Regions from separate parts of the Kitasatospora sp. NBC_00039 genome, predicted to be linked through region 2. Evidence: riboswitches for the same ligand, from Rfam matches in the RefSeq annotation. Region 2 holds a riboswitch; each other region holds the start of a gene.
The links. A riboswitch is a leader RNA that binds a small molecule or an ion and turns the genes downstream of it on or off. The one in region 2 is predicted to bind thiamine pyrophosphate.
Positions count from the first base shown of each region.

Region 1: another riboswitch for thiamine pyrophosphate. It lies ahead of thiO (glycine oxidase ThiO); the one in region 2 lies ahead of OG286_RS20950 (purine-cytosine permease family protein).
Region 3: another riboswitch for thiamine pyrophosphate. It lies ahead of thiC (phosphomethylpyrimidine synthase ThiC); the one in region 2 lies ahead of OG286_RS20950 (purine-cytosine permease family protein).

Region 1 covers NZ_CP108289.1:6,383,752-6,389,688, forward strand. Annotated here, with positions in the region: gene thiS (sulfur carrier protein ThiS) at 1-109, opposite strand, end outside; gene thiO (glycine oxidase ThiO) at 106-1,275, opposite strand; TPP riboswitch at 1,270-1,382, opposite strand; gene OG286_RS28390 (NAD(P)/FAD-dependent oxidoreductase) at 1,614-2,810, shown strand; gene OG286_RS28395 (Rv2175c family DNA-binding protein) at 2,886-3,251, shown strand; gene thiE (thiamine phosphate synthase) at 3,251-3,901, shown strand; gene OG286_RS28405 (polyprenyl synthetase family protein) at 3,972-5,078, opposite strand; gene metF (methylenetetrahydrofolate reductase [NAD(P)H]) at 5,265-5,937, shown strand, end outside.
Region 2 covers NZ_CP108289.1:4,736,672-4,742,608, forward strand. Annotated here, with positions in the region: gene OG286_RS20935 (DUF5926 family protein) at 1-768, opposite strand, end outside; gene OG286_RS20940 (ATP-binding protein) at 880-1,473, opposite strand; gene OG286_RS20945 (glycerophosphodiester phosphodiesterase family protein) at 1,748-2,590, opposite strand; gene OG286_RS20950 (purine-cytosine permease family protein) at 2,687-4,174, opposite strand; TPP riboswitch at 4,167-4,315, opposite strand; gene OG286_RS20955 (S1C family serine protease) at 4,560-5,937, shown strand, end outside.
Region 3 covers NZ_CP108289.1:4,492,053-4,497,989, forward strand. Annotated here, with positions in the region: gene OG286_RS19845 (hypothetical protein) at 1-213, opposite strand, end outside; gene OG286_RS19850 (GNAT family N-acetyltransferase) at 210-698, opposite strand; gene thiC (phosphomethylpyrimidine synthase ThiC) at 851-2,662, opposite strand; TPP riboswitch at 2,658-2,792, opposite strand; gene OG286_RS19860 (hypothetical protein) at 2,889-3,095, shown strand; gene OG286_RS19865 (flotillin family protein) at 3,368-4,855, shown strand; gene OG286_RS19870 (PKD domain-containing protein) at 5,066-5,937, shown strand, end outside.

The DNA of each region.
Region 1 (5,937 bases), 1.6 Mb from region 2:
CGGCGACGCCGGAGTTGGCCCGGCTGAGGGTGGCCACCACCTCGGCGAGGGTGGTCGCGGCGGGCACTTGGCGGGGCTCGCCGTTGACGGTGAGGGGGATGTCGCTCATGCGGGGACCTTCGTCGTGAAGCGAGTGGGGGAGAACGGCGCGGCGAGGTCCGGCGTCGTGCCGGTGGCCAGGTACTCGGCGACCACGTCGGCGGTCACCGGGGTGAGCAGCACGCCGTTGCGGTAGTGGCCGGTGGCTGCGACCAAGCCGGGCAGGGAGGTCGGCCCGAGCAGCGGCGCGTTGTCGGGCGAGCCCGGGCGCAGCCCGGCCGACGTCTCCACCAGCGGCAGTTCGGTGATGCCGGGGACCAACTCGTGGGCGTCGCGCAGCAGCTCGTACACGCCGCCGGCGGTGACGGTGGTGTCGTACCCCTGCTCCTCGCTGGTGGCGCCGATCACCAGCTCGCCGTTCTCACGGGGCACCAGGTAGAGGTGCCGGCCGCGGACCACCGCGCGGACGTTGCGGGAGAGGAACGGCCGGTACGCCTCCGGGATCCGCAGCCGCAGGATCTGGCCCTTCACCGGGCGGATGGCCGGCAGCACGCCCTCGGGCAGGCCGGGCAGCTGGTGGCTCCACGGGCCGGCGGCCAGGACGACCTGATCGGCGGTGACGGTCTCGCCGGTGGCGAGCCGGGCGCCGGTGGCGCGGCCGCCCTCGGCCAGCAGCTCGGTCGCCTCGGCGCGGTGCAGCCGGACGCCGGCCCGCTCGCAGGCGAGGACGAGCGCCTTGGCGAGCCGGCGGCCGTCGACCTGGTGGTCGTCGGTGACGTGCAGGCCGCCGCGGACGCCCGGGGCGAGCATCGGTTCGAGCCGGCGGGCCTCGCGGCCGGTGAGCCACTGCGAGTCCAGGCCGAGCCGACGGTGGAAGGCGTGCAGCTCGCGCAGCTCCTCGCGGTCGTCCGAGTCGAGGGCGACGGCGAGGGTGCCGCACGGGCGGTAGCCGGTGTCCTGGCCGCCACTGGCCTCGGTGAGCTCGGCGGCGAAGGCCGCGTACCGCTCGTTGGAGGCCATGCCGAGGCGCAGCAGCGGCTCTTCGCCGTACTGGAGCTCGGTGACGGGGGCGAGCATGCCGGCCGCGACCTGGGCGGCGCCGCCGCCGGGCCGCGGGTCGGCCACCACGATGTTCTCCAGCCCGCGCTGGGCGGCGCGCCAGGCGACGGCGAGGCCGATGATGCCCCCGCCGATCACCAGCACGCCGGCGTGGGCGTCCGGTGCCAAGCGTGTCAAAGTCGCTGCTCTCCCTTCGCCGGTATGACCCGGATCAGGTTCGGACGGTCGCAGGCCGTGTCAGCCCGCCTCTCAGCCCGGTCCGCCGGGCTCCCGTGATGGTGCCCCCACCTTAACTCCGGGCGTCCGAGCCGCCGAAGGCGCGTACGAAGGGTGGGACGCGGGCGGCCGGGGCCCGAGCAGTCCGGGGCGGCCGGGGCGCCGAAGGCGCGCACGAGGGTGGGGCGGGAGTGGGCCGCGGGGCCGGGAGGAGCGGGAGTGGCCGGTGCCGCCGAGGGGCGGGTACGAAAGGTGGGAAGCCCCCTGGCGCGCCCGGCGGGCGCCAGTACAGTGACGGCGTGGCAGAGCTGAGCGGGACGGATCAGGTGGTCGTGGTCGGGGCCGGGCTGGCCGGGGCGCAGTGCGCCTCGGGCCTGCGGCGGGGCGGCTGGCAGGGGCGGATCGTGCTGGTGGGCGAGGAGCCGCACGTGCCCTACGACCGGCCGCCGCTCTCCAAGGAGGTGCTGCTCGGCAAGGCCGACGCCACCACCCTGGACATCGACTTCGCGCACCTCGGCATCGAGGTGCTCACCGGCCGCCGCGCCACCGGCCTCACCCCCGGCCTCCTGCACACCGACGGCGGCGACCTGCCGTACGGCGCCCTGGTGATCGCCACCGGCGCCACTCCGCGCGTCCTGCCCGGCGCCGAGCGCGCGCACCTGCTGCACACCCTGGACGATGCGCTCGCCCTGCGCGCCCTGCTCCGCCCGGGCCTGCGCCTGGTGCTGGTCGGCGCGGGCTGGATCGGCGCCGAGGTCGCCACCGCCGCCCGCACGGCCGGCTGCGAGGTGACGGTCGTCGAGGCGGGTCCGGCGCCCGTCCCCGGCGCGCTGCCCACCGAGATCGGCCGGGCGATGGCCGCCTGGTACGCCGAGGCCGGGGTCGAGCTGCGCTGCGGCGCCGCCGTCGCGGCCGTCGAGCCGGGTGCGGTGCTGCTGGCGGACGGCTCGCACCTGCCGGCCGACGAGGTGGTGGTCGGCATCGGTGCCCGCCCGGCGACGGACTGGCTGGCCGGCTCGGGCGTCGAGCTGGACGCGGCTGGCGCCGTCCTGGTGGACGAGCGGCTGCGCACCGGCCTGCCCGGCGTCTACGCGGCCGGCGACTGCGCGAGCTACCCCTCCGCCCGGACGGGCGGCCGGCTGACCGTCCAGCACTGGGACCACGCGCTGCAGTCCGGCGAGGCCGCGGCCGCCGCGGTGCTCGGCGCGGACGCCCCGTACGACCCGGTGCCGTACTTCTGGTCGGAGCAGTTCGGCCGGATGGTCCAGTACGTCGGCCGGCACGACGACGGAGACGAGCTGGTCTGGCGCGGCTCGCCGGCGGACCCGACCTGGGCCGTGCTCTGGCTGCGCGACGGCGCGCTTCGGGCCCTGCTCACCGTCGACCGTCCGCGTGACCTCACCCAGGGCCGCCGGCTGGTCGAACGCGCCACGGTGCTGGACCGGGCCCGGGCCGCGGACCCGGCGGTACCGCTCAAGTCGGCCGCCGCGGGGTAGCGCCGGGGGCCGCCGGACGAGCCCCCGGGCGGCCGGCTGGTGCGCGGCGGGCCGCAGAGGTGGCAGTCTGGTGGCGTGAGTGAGATCGAAAGCAAGATTGAAGCCCTGGTCCCCGAGTGGATGTACCTGCCCGACATCTCGGAGCAGTGGGGGGTCCGGGTCACCGAGGTGCGTGACCTGGTCAAGAACGGCGGGCTGATCGCGATCCGGCGTGGCCCCAACAGGTCGCTGCAGGTCCCGGCGGCGTTCATCGACGGCCCGGGCCTGGTCAAGCACCTGTCCGGCACCCTGACCGTCCTGCGCGACTGCGGGTACAACGACGTGGAGATCCTGGAGTGGCTCTTCACCGAGGACCCGTCGCTGCCGGGCAGCCCGATCCAGGCGCTCCGGGAGAACCGCGGCACCGAGGTGAAGCGCCGCGCCCAGGCGATGCTGATCTGATGGCCGCGGAAACGCTGCGCCGGCGGCTCGCCGACGCCCGGCTCTACCTGTGCACCGACGCCCGGCGCGAGCAGGGCGACCTCGCCGAGTTCCTGGACGCGGCGCTGGCCGGTGGGGTGGACATCGTGCAGCTCCGTGACAAGGGGCTGGAGGCCAAGCAGGAGCTGGCGGCGCTGGAGGTCTTCGCCGACGCCTGCCGCCGGCACGGCAAGCTGCTCTCGGTCAACGACCGCGCCGACGTCGCGCACGCCGCCCGCCCCGAGGTGCTGCACCTCGGCCAGGGCGACCTGCCGGTGCCGGCCGCCCGGGCGATCCTCGGCGAGGACGTGCTGATCGGCCGCTCCTGCCACGCCGAGGCGGAGGTGGACGCGGCGATCGCCGAGCCCGGCGTGGACTACTTCTGCACCGGCCCGGTCTGGCCCACCCCGACCAAGCCCGGCCGCCACGCGCCCGGCCTCGGCCTGGTCTCGTACGCGGCCGGGCGGGCCGCCGACCGGCCGTGGTTCGCCATCGGCGGCATCGACCTCGGCAACCTGGACGAGGTGCTCGCGGCCGGCGCGAGCCGGGTCGTCGTGGTGCGCGCCATCACCGCCGCGGAGGACCCGCGGGCGGCCGCGGCCGCGCTCGCCCGGCGGCTGCGCCAGGCCTGACGCAGCAGACGCACAGACGTACGGACGCACAGACGCCGGACGAGGCCGCCGCCGCGCCCCCGGGTACTCCTCAGTACTTGCGGACGGTGGCGGCCTCGGCCAGCGCCAGCAGCACCTCGCGGGCCCGTCCGTCGGCCAGCGGTGCGGCCTCCAGCGCGGTCAGCGACTGCCGCATCAGCTCCTCGATCCGCCGCTCCACCAGCTCGGGCGCGCCGCTGCGCCCGACCAGGGCCCGCAGCCGGGCCACCTCCTCGGGCGCGAGGTCCGGCGCACCGAGGCGCTCGTCCAGGTGGCGGGCGTCGGCGGCCGACAGACCGCGCATCGCGTGCGCGACCAGCAGGGTCCGCTTGCCCTCGCGCAGGTCGTCCCCGGCGGGCTTGCCGGTGACCGCCGGGTCGCCGAAGACGCCGAGCAGGTCGTCCCGGAGCTGGAAAGCCTCGCCCAGCGGCAGGCCGAACGCCCCGTACGCCTCGACCAGTTCCGGCCCCGCGCCGGCCAGCAGCGCGCCGACCTGGAGCGGCCGCTCGATCGTGTACTTGGCCGACTTGTAGTGGAGCACCGTCTGCGCCCGGTCCAGCGCGCCCGAGTCGGTGGAGTCACCGGCGACCGGCTCCAGCACGTCCAGGTACTGGCCGACCATGACCTCGGTGCGCATCAGGTCGAACATCGGCTTGGCGGCCAGCACCGCCGCCGGGTCCAGGCCCGAGCGCAGGAACAGCTCGTCGCACCAGATCAGCAGCAGGTCGCCGAGCAGCACCGCGGCCGAGGCGCCGTACTGCTCGCGGTCGCCGCGCCAGCCGCTGTCGCGGTGCAGGGCCTCGAAGCGGCGGTGGACCGAGGGCAGGCCGCGGCGGGTGTCGCTGCGGTCCATCAGGTCGTCGTGGACCAGCGCGCTCGCCTGGAGGAGCTCCAAGGCGGCCGCCGCGTTGGCGATGCCCCCGCCGGCCGCCGGGCCGCCGGCGCCGCGCCAGCCCCAGTAGCAGAACGCCGGGCGCAGTCGCTTCCCGCCGTCCAGCAGGAAGTCGCGCAGCGCCTCGACCGCGGGCGCCAGCTGCGGGGAGATCTTCCCGAGCAGGGCCGCCTGGCCGTCCATGAAGCCGGCGAGGGCCGCGTTGACGCGCCCGCGCACGTCCTCCACGTCAATGGGGTTGGCCGGCCGGTTGCTGGACGAGGTCACGATGAGGCTCCGGGAGTTTGGCAGGGGGTGCAACAAGCCTAGCCGGGCGGCCGGGAACAGCTGTACGGACGAGCCTCCGGGGCCTCCCGGGGCGGCAGGGCTGGGAAGCGGAATCCCGTCCACCACTTGTCTCAATTGGTGGGACCGAGTTGTCCGTGCCCTTCGACCGGCGGTTAACCTGCCAGCATGGCACTCGGCGTCGCTTCCACCAGAACAGACCGCGCGCTGACGGTCCGCGAGCTTCTGGCGGCCGGCAAGCGATCCTTCTCCTTCGAGTTCATGCCCCCGCGCACCGAGGTCGGCGAACAGCGTCTCTGGGACGCCATCCGCCGGCTCGAACCGCTCGACCCCAACTTCGTCTGCATGACGTACGGGGCCGGCGGCTCCTCGCGCGAGCGCACCGTCAACATGGTCGGCCGGATCGCCACCGAGACCACGCTGACCCCGGTCGCCCACCTGACCGCCGTCGACCACTCGATCGCCGAGCTGCGCAACATCATCGGCCAGTACGCCGACCAGGGCGTACGCAACGTCCTCGCGGTGCGCGGCGACCCGCCCGGCGACCCGATGGGCGAGTGGGTGAAGCACCCGCAGGGGGTGACCTACGCGTACGAGCTGGTGGAGCTGATCAAGGGCATCGGCGACTTCTGCGTGGGCGTGGCCGCCTCGCCGAACATGCACCCGCGCTCGACCGACTGGGACGAGGACATCCGCCACTTCGTGGCGAAGATCCGCTCCGGGGCCGACTACGCGATCACCCAGATGTTCTTCGAGGTCGACGACTACCTGCGGCTGCGCGACCGGGTCGCGGCGGCCGGCTGCGAGACGCCGATCATCCCGGAGATCATGCCGGTCACCA
Region 2 (5,937 bases):
CGAGGACCGGTCGGCGGCGGTCAGCCGGGCCAGCGCGTCCAGCAGCTGCTCCTCCGGGACGGTCATCACCCAGCGCAGGTGGTTCTTGTCCGGGGTGCCGCACCAGTACGCCGAGTCGACGCTGTCCAGCTTCTCGGTGGGGATCGCCGAGGCGTTGGCGCGCTCCAGCGAGGCGGCCACCTCGCCGGTGGCGGTCTCGGCGTCCTCCAGCCAGAACTCGAAGCCGGTGTGCACGGCGGGCGCGAAGGCGGCGTCGAGGTCCAGCAGGTCCTGCAGGCGGCGGCCGCCCGGGACGGTGCGGCGGGCCGGCACCGGGGTGCCCGGCTCGGTGGCCAGCGCCAGCTCCAGGGCGTCCGCCAGGTCGCGGCTCAGGTCGCCGGAGGCGGACTGGGTCTGCAGGCCGAGCAGGATCGAGCCGTCCTGGCGGCGCAGCGCCGGCCAGGCCAGCGGCAGGACGGTGGCCAGCGTCACCGACGGGACGTCACCGTTGGCGGCCTCGGCCACCCCTGCGGCCAGCGTCAGCGGCGCCGTCGCGGCCGGCACCAGCTCGCGCAGCGCCACCCAGTCGGCCTCGCCCGGCAGGCCCTCGAACGGGCGGTGCACCAGCTCCTGCACGGCGTGCGAGGCCTCCCGGCCGTGGCAGGCCTTGTACCGGCGGCCCGAACCGCAGGGGCAGTTCTCGCGGGCCCCGACCACGGGGATCTCACCCGTGACGGCGGTGGTGGACTGGCTGCGCTGCGGCGCCTTCTTGGCGGCCTTCTTGCCCATGGTGCGGCTCTCCCGGGGACGGTTGTGTTGTGCTCCGGGCAGCCTACTGACGTTCTCCCGGCACGTGGGCACGCACCGGGACGCCGAGCGGGGCGGGGTGTCCGCAGACGGTCAGGCGCTGCGGGCATCACCGCCTGCGCGCCGGGCGTGCCGGGCCCGGGCGGGCAGCGCCGCCCACACCGTGACCTCGCCGGGCGCGTCGCGCACGCCCCAGTCGCTGGCCAGCCGGCCGACGATGCCCAGCCCGCGGCCGCCGCGCGAGGTCAGCGACGGGCTGGCCGGGGACGGCCGGGTCTGCGACCCGCCGTCGGTCACCTCCAGGGTGAGGATTCCGTCCGCGTGCATCTGCCAGCGGACCAGGATGCCGCCGTCGGCCTCTCCGTCGGCCGGCTGGGCCTGCGCCCGGGTCTTGGCGCCCGCTGCACCGGCGGCCCCGGAGGGGACGCCGACCAGCACCTGGTCCACCACCTCGGCGCGGGCACTGCGGCCGAGCGCGAGGAGCGGGCCGAGTGGCCGGGCGTATCGACAGGCATTGCTCAGCAGTTCGGAAAGGATCAGAACAGCATCATCAATGACCGGTTCCGGTATCTCCCGGTCACCCAGATCTCGACGCAGTCGGCGCCGTGCGACCCCGACACTCGCTGGGCCGTGCGGCACTGCCATGGTCGATGAAGTCGGCACTTCACGCGCCACCATCAACGCCACCCCCGGACCTCCTTCAGCGTATGCCGAGGGATGGATGCCCCTTGGTAATGCGTCGGAAACGACCGCGCGGCGATCCCGCGCGGACATTTCAAGACCCGCGACCCTCGGTGCGCGACAGGTGATTCGGTGCTCACCCTCCGTCGTTAAAACGGATAATCTCCGGCACAAACGATCGTGGAAGGTTTGCGTTCCTCCCGGAACGATCAACCGACCGGCGACCGGACGGACGGACGGGCGACCCGACGGGCGACCGAGCGAACGAACCGGAACGGGATCACCGGCCGAGCTGGGCCAGCACCTCCGCCGGGCGGTTGGTGATGATCGCCGACACCCCGAGCTCCAGACAGAGCTCCACGTCGGCCGGCTCGTCCACGGTCCAGACGTGCACCTGGTGGCCCAGCTCGCGCAGCCGCGTCACCAGCCGGGGCCTGGCCCGCACCAGGTCGATGCCCGGCCCGGCGATCCGGGCCCGGCCCGGCAGGGGCGCGCCCGGGCGCAGCCGGCCCTGGAGCGCCAGCATCCGCTCGAACAGGAAGACCCGCGGGTACTCCGGCGCGGCGGCGGCCACCCGGGTCAGGGCCAGCGAGGAGAAGCTCATGATCCGGGCCTGCGGGCGGTCGTCCTCGCGGGGCTCCTCGCCCTGCTGCGCCCCGCCGATCTTGAACCGGTCGAGCATCCGCAGCAGCTCGCTCTCCACCCGCCCCCGGAAACGGACCGGGTGCTTGGTCTCGATCGCCAGGTCCACCGGCCGTCCGCAGTCCGCGACCAGCTCCAGCAGGCTCTCCAGCCGCAGCACGCCGCGCAGCTCCGGGTCCTCGCTCGGCACGCCGGTCTTCCACGCGCCGAAGTCGTGCGCCTCCAGCTGCGCCAGCGTCATCGCGGAAACCGTGCCGCGGCCGTCAGAGACCCGGCCGATCCGGCGGTCGTGGACGCAGACGAGCTCCCCGTCGGCGGTCACCCGGACGTCGCACTCGACGGCGTCCGCGCCCTCCTCGAGCGCCCGGCGGTAGGCCGCGAGCGTGTGCTCGGGCAGCGCGTGCGAGGAACCACGGTGGGCGATCACTTGGACGGGCGGCGCGGTGCGCGCCGTCGCCGGGGAGAGGTCTGGGCTGGTCACACCCTCCACGATAGGCGGCGGAAGTGACGCGAAAGCGAAGACGGCCCCAATCGAGGGGCCGTCTTCGGTGGAGCCGTCGCCGCTCGGGCGGCCGGGTCAGGCGGTGGGGGTCCCGGACGGCGCGGACCGGCGGGTCAGTGGGGTGAGCGCCCAGGTGGCCAGGGCCGGCACCAGGAAGCCGAACAGCGACGCCGAGGTCCACTCCTGCGGCGTGAAGTGCAGCGCCTCCTGGACGGAGGTCCAGAAGTCCGTCCACCAGCCGGCGATCGCGGTCGGCGCGATCAGCTGGTACACCGCGAAGCCGAGCGCCCACGGCAGCAGCATCAGCCAGCGGGACGGCGCGTCGTCGGCGAGGTTCCAGCCGCGCCGGCCGGCGCCGAGGAAGTAGTCCACCGCCAGCACCGCGAACATCGGCACGAACACCGAGCCGATCAGGCCCAGGAAGGCGTAGTAGGAGTCGGTGAACTCGGTGATCTGCAGCGCCAGCACCGTGATCAGCACACCGGTCCCGCCGGTGAGCACCCGGCGGTCCACCTTCGGCAGCAGGTTGTGGACCGACATCGCGGTCGAGTACACGTTGGCGAAGGACTGGTCGGTCTCGCGCAGCACCAGGACCAGCAGGAAGAACCAGCCGGCCCAGACGCCCAGGAACGAGTCGAAGATCCTGGTGGCGTCGCCGTCGGACTGCAGCAGCGCGAACAGCCCGAGCACGTAGCACCAGACCTGGGCGACGGTGTAGCCGGAGAAGCTGCCCCAGAACGCGGCGCGCGGCGTGCGCGAGTGGCGGGTGTAGTCGGCGGCCAGCGGCACGAACGAGATCGAGACGGCGATCATCGCGTCGGTGGCCTTCAGGAAGCCGTGCCAGTTGCCCGCGCCCGGGTCCGGCACGCCGTGGCGGCCCAGCTGGACGGTGAAGTACACCATCGCGACCGCCACCGCCGCGGCGACGAAACGGCGCAGCACCGCGATCGCGCCCAGCGGCCAGATGGTCAGCGCGGTCGTCACCGCACCGGCCAGCACGACGAACACCCAGCGGTAGCCCTCGGTGTGCGCCACGGTCTGCGCGCCCATCGCGATGACCAGCAGCTCGTACACGCCCCAGCCGATGCACTGGACGATGTTCAGCACGGTCGGGACGTACGAGAGCCGCGTCCCGAACAGCCCGCGCAGGTTCGCCATCGCCGGCGCACCGGTTCGCGCCCCGATCAGCGCGGCCACGCCGAGCATCGCCGTGCCGGCCACGGTGCCGGCCACGATCGCGGTGACGGCGGCGGCCAGCGACAGCTCGCTGCCCTGCGCGCCGAGCACGGTGGCGGCGGTGGTGAAGCCGATCAGGCTGACGCCGAGGTTCATCCAGAGCGCGAAGTGGTCCCGGAAGCGGAGCGTGCGCGGCGGCGCGGTGTCCAGGACGAGCGGCGCCTCGACCCGCTCGGTCCGCTGCGGACGGTCCAGCGCGGCGGTGGAACCGGAGGCGGGGGCGGCCGCGTCGGAATCAGCGGTCGTGGGGTGGACGTCCGGGGACGACCCGGGGAAATCCTTGGACGCGGGCGCGCCCGAAGAAGAGGATGGCGAAGCAGGCGGCATGGCCGATACTCCCTACGCCGGCATTACCCGGACAGGTTCCGGCGGTCTGCGCCCCCTCGACGATCCGTCCACGGAGTCCGTGGCGTACGGTCGACCGGCGCACTCTCAGCCTGGTGGGTCCAAGCTCCCGCGTGTCAGTTTGGAGCGACAGGCTAACCGGCGCGGGGGTGTACGCCAAGGCCAGGCGCCTGCGGTCCGCATCGCGGGACGCCGCGGAGGGTGGCCGGGGGCCGCCGGCCGGGGTGCCGGGCGGGGGTGTCGAATCGGGGCTGCTGTTGGACCGGGCTAAGGATTCTTATGAGTTCTTCAGAAGGGTCCTTACGGCAATCGAATCGAGTGTGCGAAAAACTATGGTTGTTGGTCCTGTCAGCTATGGAGGTCGTCCGTGAGCACCGAGCGCGAGATTGGGTCCACCGGGCCGCAGGGGGAGCAGCCCTCCGGTGGCCAGGGGGTGGTGGGTCCCGCTCCTGACGGCCCGGCGCAGTCCGCGTCCGCCGGTTCCGCCCCCGCAGAGGCGCCCGAGGCCGACTACACCCTGACCGACGCCGCGGCGGGTACGCCGGCCGCCGGCCGGTCGACGCCGACGCTGGCGTTCAGCAAGGTGGCCGCCCCCGAGCCGGCCGCCGCGCCCGCTGTGGAGGCCGCCCCGGCCGCTCCGGCCGCCCCCGCGGTGACCGACGCCGGGTACATCGACGCCCCGCCGCCGGTCCTGCCGCCCGCCCCGCCCGCGCCCGCCGCCCACGCGGCCCCCGCGGCCCCCGCGGCCCCGGCGCCCGCCGCTCCGGCCGGCAACCCGTACGCGACCCCGGCCGCGCCCGTCGCCCCGGTCGCGGCGGCCACCCCCGCCCACGACCCGTACGGCGCCCCGGCGGCCCCCGGCGCGCCCGCCGCGCCGGGCCAGCACCACCCGTTCGGCGCCGGCCAGCCGCTCGGCGGCTGGGGCATGCACGACTCCACCGCCGGTGGCGCCGGCGGTGCCGGCACGCCCGGTGGCCCCGGCTACCCCGGCGGCCCGCTCGGCTACCCGGGCGAGTACCCCGCCGCCCCCGAGCCCGGCGGCCCGCGCAAGAAGCGCGGCGGCCTGATCGCCCTGGTCGCCGCCGTCGCCCTCGTCGCCGGTGTGGCCGGCGGCGCGGTCGGCGTCACCATCGCCGACCGCAACGACACCAGCATCTCCGCCGCGGACGACCACAGGAGCACCCCCGTCCAGGCCAGCAACCCGGGCAAGAACGAGCCCGCCCCCGGTTCCGTCGCCGGCATCGCGCAGAAGGCGCTGCCCAGCGTCGTCACCATCAAGGCGCAGGGCAACGGCGAGTCCGGCACCGGCACCGGCTTCGTCTTCGACACCGAGGGCCACATCCTCACCAACAACCACGTTGTCGCGCCCGCCTCCAGCGGCGGAAAACTGACCGTCAAGTTCGCCGACGGCTCGTCCTACAACGCGTCCGTGCTCGGCCGCGCCGAGGGCTACGACGTCGCCGTCATCAAGCTCGACAGCCCGCCCAAGGGCAAGCTGACGCCGCTTCCGCTGGCCGACTCCGACAAGGTCAACGTCGGCGACTCCACCATCGCCATCGGTGCGCCGTACGGCCTGGAGTCCACCGTCACCACCGGCATCATCAGTGCCAAGGACCGCCCGGTCGCCTCCGGCGACGAGACCGGCGCCCAGTCCTCGTACATGAACGCCCTGCAGACCGACGCCTCCATCAACCCCGGCAACTCCGGCGGCCCGCTGCTGGACTCCAGCGGCGCGGTGATGGGCA
Region 3 (5,937 bases), 240 kb from region 2:
GACAATGTCGAGCTCTGCGGAGCGGTAACCGTCGAGACCGGAGAGGTCGCTCTCCTCATCGTCGGCGAGGACGACGTACACATCGTGGTCGGAGTGCTCGGTGACCATGCCATCGTGAGCGTGGGAGCCTTTGAGGACAAGTCCGACGACGGCCGGATCGGTTGCGGCCAGGGCGACAAACGCCTCGTAGGTCAACGGATGCCCGGGGTTCACACCAAGTCCTTGCGCATCAACGTGCACATCGTCTCGTACCTCCGGATCGAACCGTTCTCCGCCTCCACGTCCCAGGAGTCCGGCTCACGGCCGTACGCCCGGTAGCCCAAGCGCTCGTAGAGGGCCCGCGCTCGGGGGTTGTCCTCCTCCACGCCCAGTTCCGCCCGCGCCAAACTCCTGGCCGTGATCCGCTGCTCCGCAGAGCGGATCAGCAGTGTGCCGATTCCGCAGGACTGGAGAGCCGGGTGGACGCCGAGCTGCCAGAGCATTCCGGCGCTCTCCTTCACTGTGTAGTCGACGCCGCCGAGCGCCACGGGAAGCCCCACCGGCGTGCACACCGCCAAGTAGTCGATCTCGCCGGCCTCCGCCCGCCGCAGCTGGTCCGCGAGTTGCCGCACGTGCAGCGCGTCGCCCGCCCACCCGCACGACGGCAGGTCCGCCTGGGCCAGGTCGCGCACCGACAGGACAATCCTGATCTCAGCCATCGCGACCACCGCTCCGTGAGGAAATCCTCCCTCCATGCCAGCACCCGACCGCCCGCCCCGTCCACGGGATTTCGGATGCCCGGCAGGCCGGGAACGACGAAGCGCCGCCCCGAGAGGCGAAAGCTCTCGGGACGGCGCTCAGGTGTCCTGGGTCAGTCCGCCATCGGCAGGTAGACCTTGCTGCCATGGGCCTTGAACTCGTCGGACATGGCCTTCATGCCCTCGACAGCCTCCTCGTCGTACTCAGGCGAGGCCTGACCCTGGCCGAACTGCTCATTGATGCTTTTGCTGATCTTCATCGAACAGAACTTCGGACCGCACATGGAGCAGAAGTGGGCGGTCTTGGCGGGTTCGGCCGGGAGGGTCTCGTCGTGGAAGGCACGGGCCGTCTCCGGGTCGAGGGCCAGGTTGAACTGGTCCTCCCAGCGGAACTCGAAGCGGGCGTCGGAGAGGGCGTCGTCCCACTCGCTGGCGCCGGGGTGGCCCTTGGCGAGGTCGGCGGCGTGGGCGGCGATCTTGTAGGTGATGACGCCGGTCTTCACGTCGTCGCGGTTGGGCAGGCCCAGGTGCTCCTTGGGCGTGACGTAGCAGAGCATCGCGGTGCCCCACCAGGCGATCATCGCGGCGCCGATGCCGGAGGTGATGTGGTCGTAGCCGGGCGCGACGTCGGTGGTGAGCGGGCCCAGGGTGTAGAAGGGGGCCTCGTCGCAGATCTCCTTCTGGAGATCCATGTTCTCCTTGATCTTGTTCATCGCGACGTGGCCGGGGCCCTCGATCATCACCTGGACGTCGCGCTCGCGGGCGATCCGGCCCAGCTCGCCCAGCGTCTGCAGCTCGGCGAACTGCGCCTCGTCGTTGGCGTCGGCGGTGGAGCCGGGGCGCAGGCCGTCGCCGAGCGAGAAGGTGACGTCGTAGGCCGCGAGGATGTCGCAGAGCTCCTCGAAGTTGCTGTAGAGGAAGTTCTCCTGGTGGTGCGCCAGGCACCAGGCGGCCATGATCGAGCCGCCGCGGGAGACGATGCCGGTCTTGCGGCGGGCGGTGAGCGGCACGTACCGGAGCAGCACGCCGGCGTGGACGGTCATGTAGTCGACGCCCTGCTCGCACTGCTCGATGACGGTGTCGCGGTAGACGTCCCAGCTGAGTTCCTCGGCCTTGCCGTCGACCTTCTCCAGGGCCTGGTAGAGCGGCACGGTGCCGATCGGCACGGGAGAGTTGCGCAGGATCCACTCGCGGGTGGTGTGGATGTTGCGGCCGGTGGAGAGGTCCATGACGGTGTCGGCGCCCCAGCGGGTGGCCCAGGTCATCTTCTCCACCTCCTCCTCGATCGAGGAGGTGACGGCGGAGTTGCCGATGTTGGCGTTGATCTTCACCAGGAAGTTGGTGCCGATGATGGCCGGCTCCACCTCCGGGTGGTTCACGTTCACCGGGATGACGGCGCGGCCGCGGGCCACCTCGGCGCGGACGTACTCCGGCGCCAGGCCCTCGCGCAGGGCCACGAACTCCATCTCCGGGGTCACGATGCCGCGCTTGGCGTAGGCGAGTTGGGTGACGGCGGCGCCGCCGCGGCCGCGCAGGGGGCGGCGCGGGCGGCCGGGGAAGACGGCGTCGAGGTTGCGCAGGTTCCCGCCGCGCGGCGAGGTGTGCTTGATCCCGTCGTCCTCGGGGCGGGCCTCGCGGCCGTCGTACTCCTCGACGTCGCCGCGCTGGCGGATCCAGGGGTCGCGCAGCGCGGGCAGGCCGCGCCGGACGTCGGGTTCGTAGGACGGATCGGTGTACGGGCCGGAGGTGTCGTACAGCGGAACGGTCCTGCCGTTGGTGAGCACGACCTCGCGGTACGGAACGCGCAGGTCGGGACGGGACCCGTCGCGGTAGGCCTTGCGCCAGGCCGGGGTCGGGTAGCCGGTGCCCGCGCTGCTGACGGCGGTGTTCTGGGCAGACTGCGGCTGTGCGTCGAACGTGGTCATCAGACCCTCTACTCCCTACGCCGGCATTACCCGGTCAGGTTCCTGCGGTCGACGCAGCGGTCGGCACGTCCAGCGACGTACCGGTCAGCGTCCTCTCAGCCCGGTGCTCCGAGCTCCCGTGTCCGCAGGCGGTGTTGCCTGCGCATGACGTCCAACACCGTAGCGAGCGGATCGCCGCTGGTCCAGACGGGTTCCAGCCAGTGGTCAGGGGTGGCACACTGGCGGCATGGTGGGGGCTACCGGCCGGGTGACCGGGAAGATCGGACCAGGACTGGTCGGCGAGGTGCTGGTCCACGTCCGCGAGCGGCGGAGCACCGAGGCGTTCCTCGCCCACCCGGCCGTGCCCGGCGAGGTGCTGGCGGTCGGCACACCGGTGGTCGTGGTGGAGTACCAGCCGCCGCGCACGGTCTACGTCGCTCACGCGCTGGGCTGACGCGCCCCACCCTCCGGGGCCGTCCACGGCGTCCCGCCGGCGCCCTTCCGACGTGCTTCCGGCGGCCTCCCGACGTGCTTCCGACGTCCTTTCCGGCGCCGTTCTGACGCCCCCTTGACGCGGTCTTGACGGTCCTGGTGCGAACTCGGGACGAAATGTCCTTCCAACTGATCCACGGGAGGCGCAGAATCTCCTGCTGCCACCGCGTTCCGCGCCATCCTGCAACAGAGCGCAGCCACGGAGCCGGTGTGCCCTGAAGGGGGAATTCGCCGATGCTGATCGGCATTTCGGGGGCGGTCGTCGCCTCCATCGTCATCCTGGTCGTTCTCTTCAAACTCATGTGGCGGGTCGCCGAGCCCAATGAGGCCCTGATCATCTCCGGTTCCAGGCACCGCGCCGAGGGGGTCGGCGAGGGGATGGGTTTCAGGATCGTCACCGGCCGCGGCACGCTCGTCACCCCGGGCGTGCAGGTGGTGCGCAAGCTCTCCCTCGACCTCAACGAGGCGGACCTGGACGTCGAGTGTGTGACGTCGCAGGGGATCCCGGTGCACGTCAAGGGCGTGGTCATCTTCAAGGTCGGCGACGACACGGTGTCGATCGCCAACGCCGCCCGCCGCTTCCTCGACCAGCAGCAGATGATGGGCCACCGGGTCCACAACGTCTTCGCGGGTCATCTCCGCTCCATCGTCGGCGGGTTGACGGTCGAGGACATGATCCGCGACCGCGAGCGGCTGACCGGGGAGACCCGCGCCGCGTCGGGCACCGAGATGGAGAAGCTCGGCCTGATCATCGACTCGCTCCAGATCCAGGAGATCCTCGACCCGACCGGGTACATCCAGAACCTCGCGGCCCCGCACGCCGCCGCCGTCATGCGCGACGCCCGCATCGCCCAGGCGGAGGCGGACCGGCAGGCCACCGAGGCCGAGCAGGAGGCCTTCGCCCGCAAGGCCGAGGCGACCCGTAACAGCGGTATCCAGCAGGCCGGTTACCAGGCCGAGCTGGAGACGGCCACGGCCCGCGCCCAGCAGGCGGGACCGCTGGCCCAGGCCGCCGCCCGGCAGGAGGTCGTGGTCCAGGAGACCAAGGTCGCCGAGCTGGAGGCGCACCGCAAGGAGCAGCAGCTCCAGGCGGACGTCCGCAAGCCGGCCGACGCCCGCGCGTACGAGACCCGGACCAAGGCCGAGGCCGACCGCGACGCCCGGATCTCGGCCGCGCAGGCGCAGGCCAAGGAGACGGAGCTCAAGGCGGCCGCCGAGGCGAACCGGGTGAAGGTGGCCGCGGGAGCCGAGGCGGAGGCCACCAAGGCCCGCGGCCTGGCCTCCGCCGAGGCCACCCGGGCGACCGGCCAGGCCGAGGCGGCCGCGGCCGAGGCCAAGGGTCTGGCCACGGCCGAGGCCACCCGGGCCCTCGGCCTGGCGGAGGCCGAGGCGATCAAGGCTCGGGCCGCCGCCCTGGCCGAGAACCAGGAAGCCGTCGTCGCCCAGCAGCTCGCCGAGAAGTGGCCCGAGATCGTCCGCGCCGGCGCGGAGGCCTTCGGCAACGTCGAGCACATGGTGCTGCTGAACGGCGCCGAGGGCATGGGGGAGATGTTCGCCAAGGCCCTCACCATGGGCGGCACCGGCCTCGGCCTGGCCCGCCAGCTGCTCGCCGGCATGAACGGCCCGGAGCGGCCGGAGCAGACCGGACGCCCTGCGCAGCCGGAGCCGGCCACCCCGGCGAGCGCGGTGGTGCCCGTCCAGCAGATCCCCGTCACGGACTGACCGGGGCTCCTCACGTGTCCGTCCGCCGTACCGGCGGGCGGGCACGCGTGCGCCGTCGATCGTTATCAGCCAACCCGATGACTGAAACGATCACCTCTGGCACCATAATGCTCACAACTGCTCCGCAGATACTTCTCCACCGCCCCACGGGTGCAGGTGACGAACGCGTCGAGCAGCAACAGACATTCACAAGCCAGGGGGAAGCACAAAGTGCGCCTTCGTCATGCCGTCGGCGTCAGCGCCGCCGTGGTCTCCGCAGTCGTCGGACTGCCGCTCCCGGCGGTCGCGGCCGAGCCCGCCACCGTCCTCTACGTCGACAACGGCCGGTCCGCCGGCTGCGACGACCACGGCACCGGCACCTCGGCCAAGCCGTACTGCAGCGTCCAGGCGGCCGCCGATGCGGCCCTGCCCGGACAGACCGTCCAACTCGCCCCGAACAGCGAGCAGCTCGGGGACCTCGTCATCACCCGCTCCGGCGAGATCGGCAAGCCGATCACCTTCCGAGGCAGCACGCTGGCTCCGCTGAGCGCCTACCAGCAGCCGTCGATCACGCCGTCCTCGGGCACCCCGATCCGGCTCACCAACGTCCACGACGTGGTCATCACCGGTATCGGCCTGGCGCACACGGAGATCGCCGGCTCGGCCCGCGTGGAGCTGTCCGAGAACTGGTTCGAGGACACCGTCGAGACCGCCGGGCCGCCGGCGCCCGCGGTCGCCGTCAAGGGCCAGAGCGAGGCGGTGACGGTCACCCGGTCGGTCTTCTACCACACCCGCGGGCTCTCGGTCGGCGCCGGTGCGCGGTTCACCACCGTCTCCGCCAACCAGTTCAGCCAGTCGACCGCCACCGCGATCGACGTCACCGACGCGACCGGCACGGCCGTCACCAACAACACGCTGACCAACGGCATCACGATGGGCCTCTCGCTGAACGGCGCCTCCACGGGCTCGGCGGTCGTCAACAACATCGTGAACGGGTCGAGCGTGTCGCTCTCGGCGGGCGCCGCCGCCGACGCCAAGGTCGACTACAACGTCGTCCACCCCGTCCAGGGCCTGCCCGCCTACAGCTGGGCCGGCACCGGCTA